DNA from 2 places in the Psychrobacillus sp. FSL H8-0487 genome. Region 2 is predicted to be linked to the other one. Evidence: a T-box and tRNA genes for the amino acid it is inferred to sense, from the RefSeq annotation. Region 2 holds a T-box; the other holds one or more tRNA genes.
What was found. A T-box is a leader RNA that pairs with one kind of tRNA and senses whether it is charged. The one in region 2 lies ahead of tyrS (tyrosine--tRNA ligase), so its partner is inferred to be a tRNA-Tyr.
Positions count from the first base shown of each region.

Region 1 (3,388 bases), 1.1 Mb from region 2:
CCTGGTTGTATTGAAATTCTAACCCATACCCGTAACCCGGGTAGGAGACAGTGTCAGGCGGGTAGTTTGACTGGGGCGGTCGCCTCCTAAAGTGTAACGGAGGCGCCCAAAGGTTCCCTCAGAATGGTTGGAAATCATTCGAAGAGTGTAAAGGCAGAAGGGAGCTTGACTGCGAGACCTACAAGTCGAGCAGGGTCGAAAGACGGGCTTAGTGATCCGGTGGTTCCGCATGGAAGGGCCATCGCTCAACGGATAAAAGCTACCCCGGGGATAACAGGCTTATCTCCCCCAAGAGTCCACATCGACGGGGAGGTTTGGCACCTCGATGTCGGCTCATCGCATCCTGGGGCTGTAGTCGGTCCCAAGGGTTGGGCTGTTCGCCCATTAAAGCGGTACGCGAGCTGGGTTCAGAACGTCGTGAGACAGTTCGGTCCCTATCCGTCGTGGGCGTAGGAAATTTGAGAGGAGCTGTCCTTAGTACGAGAGGACCGGGATGGACACACCGCTGGTGTACCAGTTGTTCTGCCAAGAGCATCGCTGGGTAGCTATGTGTGGACGGGATAAGTGCTGAAAGCATCTAAGCACGAAGCCCCCCTCAAGATGAGATTTCCCATTACGCAAGTAAGTAAGATCCCTCAAAGACGATGAGGTAGATAGGTTCGGGGTGGAAGCGTGGCGACACGTGCAGCTGACGAATACTAATCGATCGAGGACTTAACCAAATTTGTTTAACGTAACAATGTCGTTTATCCAGTTTTGAGTGAACAAGCACTCTAGTTTACATGAGGGTTTCAAGATACAAGCAGTGCTAGGAAACAAGTGAGAGAAGGAAGGAACGTACTAACGTACGTGACTGACAGATCGAATGAAGTTGACAACGCAATGCGCCGTATATTGGAAGCCGAATAAGTCTAGTGATGATGGCGAAGAGGTCACACCCGTTCCCATACCGAACACGGAAGTTAAGCTCTTCAGCGCCGATGGTAGTTGGGGGTTTCCCCCTGTGAGAGTAGGACGTCGCTGGGCACCAAAAAGAAGTCGTTACCGAGTTATATCGGTAACGACTTCTTTGTGTTTACAGAATTAAAATAAGCTGCAGGCAGTTACTGAGAAAATAGAGAGGGCTAGAAGCGTAGGTATACGTGAGAAGCGAGCGAGTGTCGCTTACGAAGACTTTAATGCTGCGTGCAAAAAACGTTATTGATAGAGTCGGCAACGACTTTTCGTGCTTTTCTTAAGTAGCTATTAGTGAATACAAACGATTAAAATTTATAAATTCCTGTTTTATTAACATAAAAAAAATCTAAATATATGCTAGTCAAAGATATATTTTAGAGTAACATAAGTTGTTGAAATATACTTTTAATACAGGCTTGAAATTTTAAATAGAGTTGCTATAATTATACTTGTACTTTAAAATAATTAAACGTTCCGAAGTAGCTCAGTGGTAGAGCAATCGACTGTTAATCGATTGGTCGTAGGTTCGAGTCCTACCTTCGGAGCCATTTTTTTGTTTTGCTTCCATAGCTCAGTAGGTAGAGTGCTTCCATGGTAAGGAAGAGGTCACCGGTTCAAATCCGGTTGGAAGCTTCTCATTAATTTATTTTAAGGAAAAAACTTGTCCTAATGTCAGATATATGATATTATAGTTCTTGTCTGGTTTTCATTTAAATAAGAAAATACTTTCAACAGAATGTATAATAGTTTTTCCAGATGGAATGCTATAACGTACTAGATTTTATAAAACCCAGGAGGATTAGCTCAGCTGGGAGAGCATCTGCCTTACAAGCAGAGGGTCGGCGGTTCGAGCCCGTCATCCTCCACCATAATATTTAAATTTAGCTTTGGAGGGGTAGCGAAGTGGCTAAACGCGGCGGACTGTAAATCCGCTCCTTAGGGTTCGGCGGTTCGAATCCGTCCCCCTCCACCAGTTTAATGGGGTATAGCCAAGCGGTAAGGCAATGGATTTTGATTCCATCATGCCCTGGTTCGAATCCAGGTACCCCAGCCAACTTTTTCAAATAGTATTGGGGCCTTAGCTCAGCTGGGAGAGCGCCTGCCTTGCACGCAGGAGGTCAGCGGTTCGATCCCGCTAGGCTCCATAAATATAGTAAAACTCTTTCAACCTAAAGTTGAGAGAGTTTTTTTATGGGTGAAAATACTTTTCAATATAGTGCATTTTCCTTTATGATGAAATAAAAAGCGAGGTGTACAATTTGACTGAGACACTAACCTATGGGGATGTAACCTTACGTCCATTACTAACTTCAGATAGTGGAGCATTGTGGGAACTGTATGAACCCAAAATTTTTGAATTTATGTTAAATAAAATAGAAAACAAGCAACAGCTAGAAAAGTGGTTGGCAGTTGGTATTCACCAAATGAATGTTGAGGGGACAGCTCTTGCATTTGTAGTAGAAAATACAGAAACAAAAGAAATTATGGGTACCACTCGTATTTATGGAATAGACCAGACAAATTATAGTTGCGAGATAGGCTCTACTTACTATGGGAAACAGTATCAGCGTACACACGTAAATACGACGTGTAAATATTTATTGTTAAAGTATTGCTTTGAGCAAATGGGGACAATTCGTGTTCAGTTTAAAACAGATGAGTTAAATGTATCTTCTCAAAGGGCAATTGAACGAATTGGCGGTGTAAAAGAGGGTATACTGCGAAATGAACGGATACGATCTAATGGTTTTGTTCGAAATGCGGTTGTCTACTCTATTACAGATAGCGAATGGTCGGAAGTGAAATACAAGCTAGTTCAATTAATGAATAAATATTCGTAATTATGCTTGGTTGAGCCAAACACCCTCTAGCATTTACAATAGATGTAAGAACTAAAGGGGGCATAAAATTATGAATAAATTAAATATATCAATTATCGGGGTCCCAATGGATCTAGGGCAAAATAGACGAGGTGTCGATATGGGACCGAGTGCTATACGATATGCTGGGGTAGTGGAGAGACTTCAAGAGCTTGGTCACTCTGTAGATGATGTAGGGGACATTGCAATAGGTAGAAGAGAGACATCTCAAAATACGAAATTACGTAATCTAGAAGAAGTGGTGGCAGCTAATACAATACTTGCTAACCGAGTTCACAATATTATTGGGGAAGGCAATTTTCCAATAGTCCTTGGCGGGGATCATAGTATTGCTATAGGAACACTTGCTGGATTGGCAGATCGCTATGAAAACTTGGGAGTTATTTGGTATGATGCACATGCCGATTTAAATACTGCTGAAACATCGCCGACTGGTAATATTCATGGGATGCCACTTGCAGTAAGTATTGGATTAGGACATGAGGAGTTAGTGAATATTCGAGATTTTGCACCGAAGATTAAACCAGAGAATGTTGTTATTATAGGTGCTC
Region 1 covers NZ_JBBOZA010000001.1:3,605,509-3,608,896, reverse strand. The annotation lists rRNA gene MHI47_RS18440 (23S ribosomal RNA) at 1-722, shown strand, start outside; rRNA gene rrf (5S ribosomal RNA) at 911-1,026, shown strand; tRNA gene MHI47_RS18430 (tRNA-Asn) at 1,431-1,505, shown strand; tRNA gene MHI47_RS18425 (tRNA-Thr) at 1,518-1,590, shown strand; tRNA gene MHI47_RS18420 (tRNA-Val) at 1,751-1,826, shown strand; tRNA gene MHI47_RS18415 (tRNA-Tyr) at 1,847-1,930, shown strand; tRNA gene MHI47_RS18410 (tRNA-Gln) at 1,937-2,011, shown strand; tRNA gene MHI47_RS18405 (tRNA-Ala) at 2,030-2,102, shown strand; gene MHI47_RS18400 (GNAT family N-acetyltransferase) at 2,208-2,798, shown strand; gene rocF (arginase) at 2,869-3,388, shown strand, end outside.
Region 1: it has a tRNA-Tyr gene. The T-box ahead of tyrS (tyrosine--tRNA ligase) is inferred to sense a tRNA for this amino acid. The anticodon was not compared.

Region 2 (3,388 bases):
GTCGGAGAGCTTCTCCTTCTTTTATCTCTCCACCTTGTCTAAAAGGAGTATAAGCAAATGGAGCTTGGGGAATACCAGCTATGTAGGCTGCTTGTGGTAAAGTCAGATCTTTTGCTTTTACATTGAATATTCCATTTGCCGCTGTTTCAATTCCAGCGATGTTTCGTCCATTTGAATTTCGGCCGTAGGGGATTATATTCAAATATGCTTCTAATATTTCTTCTTTGTTCATGAAGTGTTCTAAGCGCATAGCTAATAGTATTTCTTTTGCTTTACGTTCATAAGAAACCTCATTGGTTAAAATTTGGTTTTTGATTAATTGTTGAGTTAATGTAGAACCACCAGTTTGTGTATCAGAGTTAGATACATCTTGAAGCAATCCGCGGAAAATTGCTTTAGGAACAATTCCCTTATGTACTTCAAAGTATTCATCTTCCGTCGCTAAAACTGCATCTATTACATAAGGAGAAACCTCTGATAGATTTGTTTCCGTTCTTTCTAAATCAGTGCGTAGTTTACCTAAATACACGTCTCCGGCAAAGTAAACTTCCGATGTTTCTTCATAGTTAAAGACAGCACTGCGCATTTCATCTTTACCACGAAGTGGTTCTTCTTTTACCAATGAAGCAAAATATCCTGCGCCTACAGATAAACCGAATACTCCGAGTGTCAGAATACCCACCATAAGAAGTAAACTTAAATTCCAGATGACACTAGAAGAAACTCTTAATCCCTTAGCCCATTTAGTAGACTCCCACATATCAATTTTTTCTTTGTATCTCTGTATATTTTCTTGCCATTTCTTCATTCAGTTCTCGCCCCCTAAATCTTGAATTATTATACCATAAGCCTAATTGTTAGACGATAGTTATTGACATACAATGTAGATTAGGTAAAATAGATATATATTTTAACGAAGAAAAGTCCGAAGTAGTAATTATACATACTGTGAAGAGAGCTAGCGGTTGGTGAGAGCTAGTCAGTGTATTATGCGAATTACAGGCTTGGAGTTAAACGTACTCACAACGATACGGTGATTGAAGCGGAGGGAATAATTCCTTCAAGCTGGGTGGTACCGCGCTAATTGATTAAGCGTCCCTGCATGATTTTTTATCATGTGGGGACTTTTTTATTTTAAGGAGGCAATATTAATGACGAATTTATTGGATGATTTAGCTTGGAGAGGTCTTCTATACCAACAAACCGATGCTGAGGGCATGGAACAGCTTCTTAGTAAGGAAAAAGTATCATTATACTGTGGAGTAGATCCTACAGCTGATAGCATGCATATAGGACATATTGTGCCGCTTCTTACTTTAAGACGTTTCCAAATGCATGGACATAGACCAATTCTTTTAGTTGGTGGTGCAACTGGAATGATAGGGGATCCCTCTGGTCGTTCAGAAGAACGCCAATTACAAACAACAGAGCAGATTGATTTGAATGTTCAAGGTATTAAAAAACAAATGGAGCAAATTTTTGATTTCAATACCGATAATGGTGCACAAATGGTGAATAACAGAGATTGGATCGGCTCTATGGATGTTATTGAATTCCTGAGAGATTTTGGAAAACTAATTAACATTAACTATATGCTGGGAAAAGACTCTATCTCTTCACGTTTAGACACAGGACTTTCTTTTACTGAGTTTGCCTATACACTAATTCAGGGAATTGATTTTAATCATCTATACGATCATTTTGGGTGCCGAGTTCAAGTAGGGGGTTCTGACCAATGGGGAAATATTACTACTGGTTTAGAGGTAATTCGTAAAACACATGATGACAATACAAAGGCTTTCGGTATTACTATACCATTAGTAACGAAAGCTGATGGGACCAAATTTGGTAAGTCTGCATCAGGTTCTGTTTGGTTGGATGCGAAGAAAACATCCCCATACGAGTTTTATCAGTTCTGGATTAATACAGCAGATTCAGATGTTATTAAATACTTGAAAATCTTCACCTTCTTGGAACGTGAAGAAATTGAAGCTTTAGAAGTTACCGTTGAAAACGAAGCCCATTTAAGAAAAGCACAAGCAACTTTAGCAGAGGAAATGACTCGTCTGATCCACGGACAAGAAGCATTGGATCAAGCAATTCGAATTTCACAAGCATTATTTAGTGGCAATTTGAAAGCCTTAACTGCATCAGAAATGAAAGATGCATTTAAAGATGTACCTTCTGTCGAGATGACAAAAGATGAAAAATCTATTGTTGACTTCATAGTTGAGGCTACGGTGTCACCATCTAAGCGCCAGGGACGAGAAGATGTAACAAATGGTGCTATTTCTATTAATGGAGAAAAAGTTACGGATGTTGCATATGTAGTAAGTGGGGCAGACCGGTTAGAAGATGAGTTTATGATTATTCGTCGTGGTAAAAAGAACTATAAAATGATTAAGTTTGTATAAGATAAAAGCTACTTCCCAATACTATAAGGGAAGTAGCTTTTTATAGAGCTAGATGATTAGTTAAAAACCACCACGTTCATCTACGTGATGATTATTTTGTCCATCTTTAACTTGTAACTGTTTCTTTTCGTGCTCGTTTAACTTTTGGTATTCCAAATAACTTTCGCCTGTAACATTGTCTTTTTCCTTCTTATTAGATGTATTTACTGATTTACCTGTTTTCATAGAAAATCCTCCTGTTTCTTAAAAGTTCTTCGTTAGTATTGACCAGTTTTGTGTAATTAGTCACAAATTTAACAAGAAGATTCAAAAAGAAAGCATTACTAGTTAAAAAAGTACATGAAATAGTATAAAATGATAAATAGGATAAAGGTTTGGAAATATAAACACATTTTTTTATTATTAGATTGAGGGGACGTTATTAGTGAGTGCAAAGAGATACCTGTTACATCATTTCGATGACTTTTTTGTTGTTCTATTCGAAAAGGATAACAAAGCAAATAAATTAGTTATCTTAAAAGACAAATTTACAGTGAATGCAAAAGAGGGAGATTTATTAGAGGTAGAGATAAATCAAGATAAATCAGGTTATAATTTTAAAATGCTAGAAGAAGAAACAGATAATACGAAAAAAAGATTATTAGACTTAATTGAGAGTATGAAAAAGAAATAACTCCCGATTTTAAAACTAATCTCATTCAGTCTATACACCTTTCTGTTGGATGGAAAGAGGAGAAAGTTCCTCTTCATCCTAGAGGTGTTTTTTTATATACAGATACTATATCAATAAAGAAAAAAGCCTATGGAACCTTGTTTTATCAAGGTTCCATAGGCTTTTAATATCACTCTTTGCGCAATCATATTACCGAGAGCATTGTACTCCCGGTATATATTTTTAGCTAAATAGGTAATGACAATAGAGGAATGTCAATACTGTTCTCATTTCCGGGCAAAAAATCTCGTTTGATCTCACT
Region 2 covers NZ_JBBOZA010000001.1:2,538,844-2,542,231, reverse strand. The annotation lists gene MHI47_RS12935 (transglycosylase domain-containing protein) at 1-808, opposite strand, end outside; T-box leader at 908-1,103, shown strand; gene tyrS (tyrosine--tRNA ligase) at 1,152-2,414, shown strand; gene MHI47_RS12925 (hypothetical protein) at 2,475-2,639, opposite strand; gene MHI47_RS12920 (DUF3006 family protein) at 2,839-3,087, shown strand.